2 linked regions of the Tolumonas auensis DSM 9187 genome follow. The protein of the gene in region 2 interacts with the protein of the main gene of each other region in a pairwise test. Links are inferred from orthologs where the notes say so. Each region holds a gene or a part of one and is shown on either strand. Other genes may lie near its edges.

The links. Proteins that work in one complex are often made in the same cells at the same time.
Region 1: the proteins of cysE (region 2) and cysK interact in binary tests that used the Escherichia coli proteins (3 or more experiments, as listed by UniProt). The link is inferred for Tolumonas auensis DSM 9187 from one-to-one orthologs.

The regions. Positions count from the first base shown.
Region 1 is NC_012691.1:705,428-709,870, forward strand. What follows is about bases 1,484-4,443. They hold cysK (cysteine synthase A), read right to left. Parts: upstream 3,468-4,443; coding sequence 2,499-3,467; downstream 1,484-2,498. Other genes in these bases: ptsI (phosphoenolpyruvate-protein phosphotransferase PtsI), read right to left, coding at 1,484-1,886; TOLA_RS03235 (HPr family phosphocarrier protein), read right to left, coding at 1,946-2,203; TOLA_RS03245 (L,D-transpeptidase family protein), read left to right, coding at 3,721-4,443. Also shown: crr (PTS glucose transporter subunit IIA), read right to left, coding at 1-117; more of ptsI, read right to left, coding at 168-1,483.
Region 2 is NC_012691.1:3,027,506-3,035,931, forward strand. The notes cover bases 1-2,986. They hold cysE (serine O-acetyltransferase), read right to left. Parts: upstream 1,897-2,986; coding sequence 1,105-1,896; downstream 1-1,104. Other genes in these bases: TOLA_RS14105 (hypothetical protein), read right to left, coding at 1-1,067; fieF (cation efflux pump FieF), read right to left, coding at 1,919-2,827; TOLA_RS14120 (ABC transporter permease subunit), read right to left, coding at 2,968-2,986. Also shown: more of TOLA_RS14120, read right to left, coding at 2,987-3,816; putrescine ABC transporter permease PotH, read right to left, coding at 3,813-4,739; putrescine ABC transporter ATP-binding subunit PotG, read right to left, coding at 4,736-5,869; TOLA_RS14135 (extracellular solute-binding protein), read right to left, coding at 5,932-7,032; TOLA_RS14140 (CreA family protein), read left to right, coding at 7,326-7,811; TOLA_RS14145 (DUF2799 domain-containing protein), read left to right, coding at 7,990-8,426.

The DNA of each region.
Region 1 (4,443 bases), 2.3 Mb from region 2 along the record:
TACATCTTCAATCGGTACAATCTCACCAGACAACGGTGCAAAAATTTCGATACCAGCGGTATCAGTTGCACTGTTGTCAGAAGAGACCATCTTCTTCAAAAAATCAAAAAAGCCCATGGTTTAGCTCCTGAATTATAATGTTGATCAATACGATTCTATCAGACGGCTTAGTTCTTCACAAAATACTCGTCTACAATCGCTTCAACTTCAGCAGCTGTTGCCGCTGCCAGTGCGCGATCTGCCAGTGCTTTCGCATCAGCAAAGCTGGTATTGCGAACCAGTTGTTTCACGCGTGGGATTGAAATGGCGCTCATAGAGAACTCATCCAGACCCATACCCAGCAACAGAACGGTAGCACGGTCATCACCGGCTAACTCACCACACATGCCGGTCCATTTACCTTCAGCATGAGAAGCGTCGATAACCTGTTTGATCAGGTTCAGAACCGCTGGTGACAGTGGGTTATACAGACGGGAGATCATCTCGTTACCACGGTCAACGGCCAGAGTGTACTGAGTCAGGTCGTTAGTACCGATACTGAAGAAGTCGGCTTCTTTCGCCAGATGACGAGCCATTACAGCTGCAGCTGGAGTTTCAACCATGATACCCACTTCGATATTTTCATCGAATGGAATACCTTCAGCACGCAGATCTGCTTTCAGCTCTTCCAGTTCAGCTTTCAGTGAACGGAACTCTTCAACTGAGATGATCATTGGGAACATGATACGCAGCTTACCGAAAACGGAAGCACGCAGAATCGCGCGTAACTGGGTGTGCATGATGTCTTTGCGATCGAAGAAGATACGCACTGCACGCCAGCCCAGGAACGGGTTCATTTCTTTAGGGAACTTCATGTAAGGCAGTTCTTTGTCGCCACCGATATCCATGGTGCGGACAATGATTGGCTTGTCAGGCATGGCTTCAGCCACTTCTTTATAAGCCTGGAACTGTTCCTGCTCGGTAGGCAGAGCATCACGATCCATGAAGAGGAATTCGGTACGGTACAGACCAACACCTTCAGCACCATTACGGTGTGCACCATCCATATCTTTCACGGTGCCGATGTTAGAGCAGACTTCTACCTGATGACCATCGGTAGTAGTCGCAGGCAATTCACGCAGTTTAGCCAGTTCAGCTTTCTCTGCCAGGAATTTAGCCTGTGCATTTTTGGTTTTGGTAATAACTTCGTCAGTCGGGTTGATATGAACCTGATTGTGGATAGCATCCAGGATCAGGAAATCACCGCTCTGTACTTGTTTGGTAATATCGTTAGTACCCACAATCGCTGGCAGTTCCAGTGAACGCGCCATGATGGAGGTATGAGAGGTACGGCCGCCGATATCTGTTACGAAACCACGCACGTAGTTCAGGTTAATCTGAGCTGTCTCTGATGGTGTCAGGTCATTAGCAACCAGGATCACTTCTTCATCGATAGTGCTCAGGTTAATAATTTCCATACCCAGAACGTTTTTAATCAGACGATTACCGATATCACGGAAATCGGTAGCACGTTCACGCAGGTATGGGTCATCCAGTTCAGCCATCATAGAAGCATATTGCTCGATAGCCTGGTGGATAGCACGATCTGCACTAAACAGTTCATCACGGATCAGGGTAAGAATATCCTGTTCGAGTTCTTCGTCCTCGAGCAGCATAATATGGCCTTCGAAAATAGCCTCTTTCTCTTCACCGAAAGTCTTGCCAGCCATTTCTTTGATGGCTTCTAATTGTTGTGCAGACTTGGTGCGAGCGTCGTAAAAACGAGCTACTTCGCTATCAATCTGAGAAGTGTAAATCGGAGCCTGATTGATAACAATGTGTTGTTCTTTCAGCACCAGGGCCTTGGCAAATGCAACGCCAGGCGATGCCAGGATACCAGAGATCATAGCCGTACCTATGTTGTGTTAATAGGGATAAAAAAAGTGCAAAAACAGAAAGAGCCGGATTATTCCAGCTCTGCCATCAGCGCAACCAGTTTATCTACAGCTTGCTGTTCATCACTGCCTTCAGCGCGGATAGTGATGGAAGTACCTTTGGTCAGACCCAGAGTTTGCAGTTTGAACAAGCTCTTGGCGCTGGCAGTTTTGCCACCGCTGATCACGGTTACTTCGCTTTGAAATTCTTTAGCTTCTTTAACGAACTGAGCAGCAGGACGTGTGTGCAGGCCGTTTTCAGCAGTAATCAGTACAGACTTCTCGTACATTTGTTCACCCCAAATTAAATAAATCCATATTGTCGAGCCAGCTAAGGATACCATCGACCTGCAGCGGAGATAAACGATTTTGCATATTAAAACGTGACTTTTTATGGATTGTTACCGAGTTGTTATTGATAAAATAAAGAGTTGTAGTATGACAACGACTGCTTCGTTAACGTAAAAGTTACTATTTCAGGCCTGTGGCGGCAGTAATATGCTGCTATGGGCAAAAGTGAGGTCGAACGGAATGAAAAAAGCACGCCGGAGCGTGCTTTTAATGTGAATCAGATTATGTCTGAACTCAGGATTGCAGTTCTTGTTCGGTGAACAGTCCCTGGAACAGCGCTGTCGATAAATATCGTTCGCCGGAGCTTGGCAAAATAACAACAATCGTCTTATCGGCAAATTCAGGTAACTCCGCCAGACGGTTTGCCGCAACAACTGCAGCACCAGAACTGATACCGGCAAGGATACCTTCTTCTTCCATCAGACGGCGCGCCATGGCAATCGCATCATCACTGGTCACTTTTTCTACGCGATCCAGCAGTGACAGATCGAGGTTGCCCGGAATGAAGCCTGCGCCGATACCCTGAATTTTATGCGGGCCAGGCTTGATCTCTTCGCCGGCCAGTTTCTGGCTGATTACCGGTGATTCAGCAGGTTCTACAGCCACGCTGGTGATCTGTTTACCCTGTGTTTTCTTGATATACCGGGAGATACCAGTAATCGTACCGCCAGTACCCACACCGGCCACAACCACATCAACCTGACCGTCAGTGTCATTCCAGATTTCAGGGCCTGTCGTTTTTTCGTGAATTTCCGGGTTGGCCGGGTTTTCAAACTGTTGCAGCAGAACGTATTTTTCCGGATCGGAATTAACCAGTTCTTCTGCTTTGGCAATTGCGCCCTTCATGCCCAGCGGGCCTTCAGTCAGCACCAGATTTGCACCCAGCGCTTTCAGCAGTTTGCGACGCTCAATACTCATGGTTGCAGGCATAGTCAAAGTAATGCCATAACCGCGGGAAGCAGCTACAAATGCCAGCGCAATACCGGTGTTACCGCTGGTTGGTTCGATAATTTCTTTACCTGGTTTCAGAATGCCTTTTTTCTCGGCATCCCAAATCAAATTTGCGCCGATACGGCATTTTACGCTGAAGCTGGGATTACGGCTTTCAACTTTAGCTAATACGTTGCCTTTACTTACGCGGTTCAGGCGAACCAGAGGGGTGTTACCAATGGTCAGTGAGTTATCTGCATAGATTTTGCTCATGTTCGCTCCTGCGGGGTAGGTCTTTGTTGGATGTAGGTTAATCTTAAATGTCAGGATAGGAAATGCCGTTTTGTTATAACCATATGTAATAACAAGATATAGCCCATTTAGTGATAAATGAGATTTATCTACTGTTAAAAATAATCCGAACATGCCGAATGGTTTTAGGCATAATTAACGTAATCAGAACAATAAGATTATTACTTACCCTTGTAATTTTGCAGATGTGAATGCAGGGATGGGGAGGAAGTAGATGCGTGGCAAATTTATGCCGACAGCTGTAATGCTTCTGCTGGCATGGAACAGTAATTGTTTCGCCGTCAATACCGGGCACAGCGCTATATCATCAGCATCGGGTTATGACGTGAAAACTGTATTGCCGTTACCATCTGTCACCGTACGGTCGGAATTGACCCAGCAACTGATGGAAATCGCAATGACAGGTATCCATCCGGTTTTTGCTGATACCTGGCTGCAACTGAGTAACGAACCGGAGCTGGCTCAGGATCCGGAAACTTACTACCGGATTTATAGCTTATTACAGCAGTTCCGCCGTGAATGGCATGCTCTGGACTGGGACTCGCGTGAGCGTTTTCATCTGAAAAGTTTCAACCCTTCCACGTCTGCAACAGGCCGTCATGCTTATGATGAACTGTTACAGCGCACTGATCCTGATAGCGCGATCAATAAATTACGTCCGCAGACAGAAAACTATCTGACGAATCGCCGCGTGTTGCTTTCTCTGCTCAGCGAGTCCAGAAAGGCACCATGGCCTGCATTACCGGCATTAAAAGTCAGGCCTGGGGATAGTCATGACGCGTTGCCGGTCATCCGTAATATTTTATTGCGTAGCGGCGATTTACAAGCGAATACACTGACTCCGCAGCAGATGCAGTTGACAACGTATGATGTGCAAACAGTTCAGGCTGTTGAACATTTTCAGCAGCGGCACGGACTTGATGCAGACGGTGTTATT
Region 2 (8,426 bases):
AAGTGCCACAACAATGGCGCCAGACTGGATATCATAATAATAGGGTGAACGCCCAGATAAGCCACCAGCAGGATCACCAGCGTCACAACAGCCGCTTCCAGAACACCGTAATGCTCAATGCGGGCAAATAACGCCTCCGGAGACCAGATCTGTGTTAAGCCGTGGATCCCGGCAGCCAGCAGCCCTGCCCCCAAAAACAACACCACCTGACTGCCCATTGCAGGAAAACGTTCTGTAACCTGTCGTTTTAATGCGGTTGTCATCTGCTTTTTAGGCATTAACAGCACAGATATCAGCGGTGCCATTAAGGCAATAATGCCGGTGATAGTTAATGCCGGCCACCACCACTTTCCCAATATCACCGCCAGTGATAATAAAACCGGTAACCGTAGCGTCTGTATACTCAGTGGATAGCCTTCAAAATCGGCGATACCACGCCGCCACACATCCCATGTTGTGATCAGCATAGCGCCCAGTGCTGCCAGCAAGCCAAACGGCAAAATCCGTGAAAACTGCATCCCTGGGGCATAAATTAATGCTACGGCCATAGCAATGAAGAAGGGTGACCAGAATGCAGCTGCACAATAGACCCGGTTAAGAATAATTACCTGTCGCCGCTCCAGTGTGCCGTTAACTGCCAACCGATCACCAACGACAAACAACACCGACATATTGATCACGGCCCCCAGAAAACTCACTCCTAACAAGGAACTGAATAAGCCCTTCCAGCCACGCCAGTTAGACTGCGCATTTTCTGCCAGCGCACTCGTAGCCAGATTTAATGTACTGACCCCGGTGAATAACGCCACCATATCAAGATTAGGAAGGAATAATTGCCGGGCAGAAAAATGAACACCGTTCAGCCAGCAAAACAAAAGCAGCAGGAATGCCACCCCGTATAAAATGGTGCATTGCCGGCGGGCAGCGTGATCCAGACGCGGCCCCAGCAATAAGGCCGCACTCCATGCCAGAGCAGTCGCAGGCCACGGAGACATTCCCATGAACAGATAGCTCAGATAACAGGCCCACATACCGAGCAGTAACACCCCGGCCACTGGCTTTAACATGGATCCTCCGTTGAAGAAAACGGGGCTGTTGCCCCGTTCAGATATCCTGTTCCATACTCAGTGATGGTTTTAATGTAGATGGTCGTCCGACTTCTTTTGCCGGTACGCCCGCAACTGTCGTGTGTGGCGGTACCGGAGCCAGTACCACACTCCCCGCACCAATCTTGGCGCCCTCACCGACTTCAATATTACCCAGCACTTTGGCACCAGCACCAATCATCACCCCTTCACGGATCTTAGGATGACGGTCGCCGTGTTCTTTACCTGTACCACCCAGCGTCACATTTTGCAGAATAGAAACATCATTCCCCACAACGGCGGTTTCCCCGATGACAATGCCCGTCGCATGATCGAGCATGATACCGAAGCCTATCTGCGCGGCCGGATGAATATCCACACCGTAAACAACAGAAATCTGATGCTGCAGAAATAACGCCAGCGACTGTCTTCCCTGCAGCCATAACCAATGCGATACACGATAAGCCTGTAAAGCCTGAAACCCCTTCAGATAAAGCAGAGGCGTAGAAAGGAAGTTCACAGCCGGATCACGTTCCGTGACCGCACAAATATCACAGGCAACTGCATTCAGAATTTCTGGATCGGTACGGAGCGCTTGTTCAATGACTTCGCGCAGCACTATCGGTGGCATGGTCACGCTGCCTAGTTTATTGGCCAGCTGAAAACTGAGTGCAGCCCCCAGACTATCGTGATTAATAATCGTGGAATGGAAAAAGCTGGCCAGCATCGGTTCTTCGGCTGCCATTTGCACGGCTTCATCCCGGATAGTCTGCCAAGCTTTGTCTTTTTTAACGCATTTTTTGCAGGCCATATCACTCCCTAACTGCAGTATTTCATGGCTGATGGTGCACATTCTCTTTGGGCAGCGCAGAAACAGGATCCATATGAATAAGAATGTCTGAAATTGGAAACTGCGCCTTCAAACGCATTTCAGCGATATCCGCTAACTCATGCGCCTTCACCAGTGGAAGTTCATCATCCAGCTCCAGATGTAACTGAATAAAACGCATTGGTCCGGAAAGGCGGGTTTTCAAATCATGGATCCCGCGAACCCCGTCCACTGCGCAACAAATGTCCGTAATTTGCTGACATTCATCTTCCGGCAGCTGACGATCCAACAATGTCTGTATCGCTTCGTAGCCAATTTGCAGCGCACTCCACAGAATATACCCGCCCAGCAGAATAGCAAAGATCGCATCGGCATTAGGAAACCCCTGTGACGATAAAACCAGAGCCAGTAATACCGCCGCATTCAGCAGCAAATCCGACCGGTAATGTAATGAATCCGCTTTTACCGCCTGGCTTCCCGTCAGACGAATAACATAGCTTTGGAACGTGACCAGAACCAGAGTCAATCCCAATGAAGCGATACTGATCCAGATCCCGACAGCAACATGCTGTAACGGCTTAGGATCCAGCAGCGCATCCACACCATGCATCAACAATACAACGGCTGAACCTGTGATAAATGCAGCCTGAGCCAGACTGGCCAGCGATTCCGCTTTGCCATGACCAAACTGATGATTATCGTCCGCAGGAATTAATGCATAGCGCACAGCCATCAGGCTGATCAGTGAAGCACTAATATCCATCATTGAGTCAGTCAGTGACGCCAGTAAACTTGATGAGCCTGTCATCAGCCAGGCGGTAAGTTTACCGATAATCAATAAACCCGCGGTTGCAGAAGAAGCGATCCCCGCGAAAGTCACCCAACGATAATAATGACTATGTTCTGTCGCCATTCTGAAACAACCAATATAACTATAAGGGATTAAAGTATAACTGACATGGCAAATGCCAAAAAGAAAAAAGGGTCAGCTTCAGCTAACCCTTTGAATAGTTTGGTCGGCGTAAGAGGATTCGAACCTCTCATCTAATCACATCAGCCGTTTTGCATAGCTGCTTTAATTTCTGCCTTGCGACGCTTCTCGGCAGAGGCCATCATCCACCAGCCAATAAAAGTGGCAATAGATACGACCAGGATAATCAACGTCGCTAATGCATTGATTTTAGGGCTTACACCTAAGCGAACACTGGAGAACACTACCATCGGCAGCGTAGTTGCGTTAGGCCCGGAAACAAAGCTGGTAATAACCAGATCGTCTACTGACAGAGTAAATCCCAATAACCACCCCGCAGCAATTGCCGGCGCAATAGAGGGTAACGTGACCAGGAAAAACACCTTGAAGGGTGTGGCCCCCAGATCCTGCGCCGCTTCTTCAATCGAGAGATCCAGTTCCTGTAAACGGGAACGCACGATCACCGTGACATACGCGGCAGTAAACGTCACATGCGCGATCCAGATCGTCATCGCCCCACGCTGCGCTGGCCAGCCAAACATATTGGACATAGCAACAAACAACAGTAGTAATGCCAGACCCGTGATCACCTCTGGCATAACCATTGGTGCAGTGATCAAAAAAGCAAAGCTGGTTTGTCCGCGGAAATTGCCAATACGCGTCAGGACAAACGCGGCCAACGTACCAATTACCACCGCCATACTGGCACTCAATACACCAATGGTCAGACTCAGGATCACACCGTTCATCATCAGGTTATCGGCAAATAACTCGCCATACCATTTAACTGAAAAGCCTGACCACACGGTCACCAGACGGGATTCATTGAACGAGTACACAATCAGCAACAGGATCGGCACATACAAAAAGCCAAATCCGGCCAGCAAGATAAATGTACGAAATTTCGATTTCACCTGCGGGATTGGTGTCATGATCCACTCTCCTGCATTTCCCGACGTTGATAACGGTAGAACCAGATAATCGGTACCATCAGGATAGTTAACATTACCACCGCTACCGCGGAGGCCACCGGCCAGTCACGGTTATTGAAGAATTCCTGCCACAAGACACGGCCAATCAGTAATGAGTCCGGGCCACCCAATAATTCAGGGATAACAAACTCACCGACCGCAGGAATAAAGACCAGCATAGAGCCGGCAATAATACCGCTCCTGGTCAAAGGCAAGGTGATAGAAAGGAATGAGCGGAATGGTCGGGCCCCCAGATCAGACGCCGCCTCGATCAGAGAATAATCCACCCGCATTAAAGCGGTATAAATAGGCAGGATCATAAATGGTAGATACGCATATACGATCCCGACATACACTGCACCATTGGTATGCAACATATGCAGTGGCTCATCGATCAGACCTAACCACATCAATACATTATTGATCAGCCCGTTATTCTTCAGTATCCCTATCCATGCATAAACACGGATCAGAAATGACGTCCAGCTGGGCAGTACGACCAGCATCAACAGAACATTACGCATCGCCGGACTGGAATGAACGATCGCCCATGCAATGGGATAACCAATCAGCAAGCAAAGCAAGGTGGATGTGATAGCGACCTGAATGGATTGCAGATATGAATCAAGGTACATCACATCATCCAGCAGATAGATGTAATTTCCCAGGTTCAGCACAAAGTTCAGTTTTTCCTCAGAATATGAGACCAGATCTGAATAAGGCGGAATAGCGATCAGCACTTCAGCAAAACTGATTTTCAGAATGATCAAAAATGGAATAAGAAAAAACAGCACCATCCATAAATAGGGAATCGCAATCACCAGATGACGACCACCCGGCAACCAGCCCATGAAGGGAAGTTGTCGTAGTTTCTCAGCACTCATATTGTCAGCACCACACAAGAATCCGGATCCCAGCACAGATAAACCTGATCATCCCAGGTTGGCTGGCCCGTTCTGAAACGGTTCACATTCGGTAATGTCGCAGTCACCAACTTACCACTTTCCAAACGCACGTGATAAATAGAGATATCACCCAGATAGGCAATGTTCTCAACCAGACCTCGTTCATAGTTCGTATGATCGGATGGAATGTCATTACGGAAATGGATTTTCTCAGGGCGCAAAGCCACCATCAGCGGCACCCCTTCCGCCATCGAAGCACCATGGTTAACCTGAATAGGGTGCGTCAGAGCGTCAGACTGAATGATCATGTAATCAGGACCGTCTTCAACCAGCGTTCCTTCAAAAATATTTACCGAACCAATAAACTCAGCACTCAGACGGCAGTTAGGGTGTTCATAAATCTCTTCCGGGCTACCGATCTGCACGAATTCACCACGATCCATGATCGCGATACGGCCCGCCATCGTCATGGCCTCTTCCTGATCATGGGTTACCATAACGCAGGTTACGCCGACCCGCTCAATGATATCGACGACTTCCAACTGCATCTTTTCACGTAACTTTTTATCCAACGCCCCCATCGGCTCATCAAGCAATAACAGCTTGGGACGTTTTGCCAGAGAACGGGCTAAAGCCACTCGCTGCCGCTGACCGCCTGATAATTGGTGTGGTTTACGTTTGGCAAACTGAAGCATATGAACCAGCTCCAGCATTTCATGCACCCGCTGATTGATCTCATCCTTGGGTAAACGATCCTGTTTCAGACCAAATGCAATATTCTGTTCTACCGTCATATGTGGAAATAAAGCATATGATTGAAACATCATATTAATCGGTCGTTTATAGGGCGGCATATCAGCCAGATCCTGCCCATCCAGAATGATTTGTCCTTTAGTCGGTGTTTCAAAACCGGCCAACAGACGCAATAACGTCGATTTACCGCAACCGGATGCTCCCAGCAACGCAAAAATCTCACCTTTATTAATAGTAAGACTGACATTATCCACCGCAGGAATACCATCAAACAGCTTGGTAAGATTGCGGATTTCCAGTAGTGGTCGAGCAGAGTGCTCGGTAGACGCTACGGCAGGTTTATCGACCACAGCCATGTTTTTCTCCCAGAAACAATCAAGGGGCGTTAACGACGCCCCTATTCTTATATAAACAGTGGTTATTTACCGGTTTTGACTTTAGTCCATTCACGAGTAATTTCGCGATTGATCTTAGCGGGTAAAACTTTCAGCCCGAACATCTTGGCCTTTAATTCTACAGGCGGATAAATATTCGGATTATTGCGTAATGTTTCATCCACCATCGGTAATGATGCTTCATTACCACTGGCATAGGAAACATAGTTAGAAATTTTTGCGATCACTTCCGGACGCATCAGATAATTAATAAATGCATGTGCATTTTCCGGATGTTTTGAATCTGCCGGAATAGCCAGCATGTCATAGAAAACCAGTGCGCCTTCTTTCGGGATCACATAATCAACAGTCACATTATTTTTCGCTTCCTCTGCACGCGCAGCCGCCTGCATCACATCACCAGACCAGCCGATTGCAACGCAAATGTCGCCGTTTGCCAAGTCATTGATGTATTGAGAAGAATGGAAATAAGAAATATGTGGACGCAGAGTCGACAGCAGCTTACCTGCTTCACGATAATCAGCCGGATTCGTACTGTTAGGATCTTTGCCCATGTAATGCAGCGCTGTTGCCATTATCTCAGTTGGTGCATTCAGAAATGACACACCGCATTTTTTCAGCTTCGCCAAGTTCTCAGGTTTAAACACCGCATCCCAGCTATCCAGTTTGAAATCAGGCCCCATTACCGCAGCAACTTTTTGCGGATTAAAACCAATGCCTGTGGTCCCGCCTAAATACGGAACAGAATGTGCGTTGTCAGGATCCTTTTCTGCCAACAATTTCATGATGCCGGCATCCATGTTTTTCAGATTAGACAACTTACTCTTGTCCATTGATTGAAACACACCAGCTTGGATCTGACGAGCCAGGAAGTCGGAGCTGGGCACGACAATATCAAAGCCTGTATTTCCCGCTAACAGCTTAGCTTCCAAGACTTCATTACTATCGAATACATCATAAACAACCTTGATACCGGTCTCTTTTTCAAAGTTGGCAACCGTATCTTCAGCGATATAATCGCTCCAGTTATATACATGCAGAACTTTTTCTTCCTGAGCCACTGCACTACTCATCGTCACAGTAGCTGCAAGAGAAGCAGCCACTAATCCTTTAATGTATGACATCAAGCATCTCCTGAATCTCAAGTAATGGATCCGTATACGAAAGTGATGCATATGGCAGACGCATCCACATTTCTATCCGTGTCGCTTTGTGTGGTATTCTCGAAATATGCCAATCAGTGGCATGTCATCATGGACGAATACAATTTCATTATATTTAGAATAAATGTGGTTGTATGCAAAAAATCCACGATCTTATTTAAGATCCAGACAGTAAAATCAACGGTTATGAATGGCATAGCGATAACACTGAGTTGTTCGGTTTATGCTGCTATCCCGCATTCAAGGAGTCACCAATGCGCCTGTTCACTCTTTGCCTTCTTTCTTTTGGTTCATTACTTGCCAACGCGCAGGATGCAGAACGAATTGGTGAAGTCAGTACCGAATTTAAATTAGTGGGACCAAACCACAAAATCATTATTGAAGCGTTTGAAGATCCCAAAATCAGCGGTGTTACCTGTTACCTTTCCCGCCCCAAAACCGGGGGGCTCTCGGGTGGGCTGGGTCTTGCGGAAGACAGGGCCTATGCTTCAATCTCCTGCACCCGGGTCGGGCCAGTAAAAATCAATCAGCCTTTTTCACCCGGCGAAATCGTCTTCGATGTAAAAACATCATTGATATTTAAAGAACAGCGCGTTGTTCGTTTTCTGGATAAAACACATAACACACTGATTTATCTGACATATAGTACCCGTGTTGTCGATGGTTCTTACAAAAGTGCTATTTCTGTTGTTCCTATGGATACTTCCATCAGAGGATCCACAGAGAATGTGAATAAGTAATAACATATAGACTATATGTTCATTTGGGCGACTGTATCTATTACTGATATGCCATTGTCGAATCAATACCACCTGGTATTGTTAACTGATAAGATCCAATTATCGCTTTCAACATTATTTAAATCTTATGAAATATCTTATTTGCGCCAGTCTGATACTTGCCGGCTGTAGTAGTTCAATGACAGAACAACAATGTGCCGACACCAATTGGCATACCCGCGGGATCAGTGATGCCTGGTCAGGAAAATATTTAAGTGATGCCGATGAATATGCTGACCAATGTGCTGAATATGATATCCAACCAGATTTCAAACAATGGCGTAAAGGATACCTATCGGCTTTACATCAACAATGCCCTTCAACAAAAGCATTTGAATTAGCCGCCAGTCAGCAGAGTTATACCGGTCCTTGTCTTGCAGATGCGGAATTCCGAAAAACATTCAGTATTGGTGCAGCAGAAACCAGACAGAAAGTGGAATTACAGCGAATAGAAACACGGCTGAAAGAAATTCAAATAGCTAAAGGTTCAGCAAATAAGGAACAGCAGCAGGATCTAAGTTGGGAAGAATATCAATTACAGCAAGAATTGCTGGATATCAAAGGCACATTACAGAT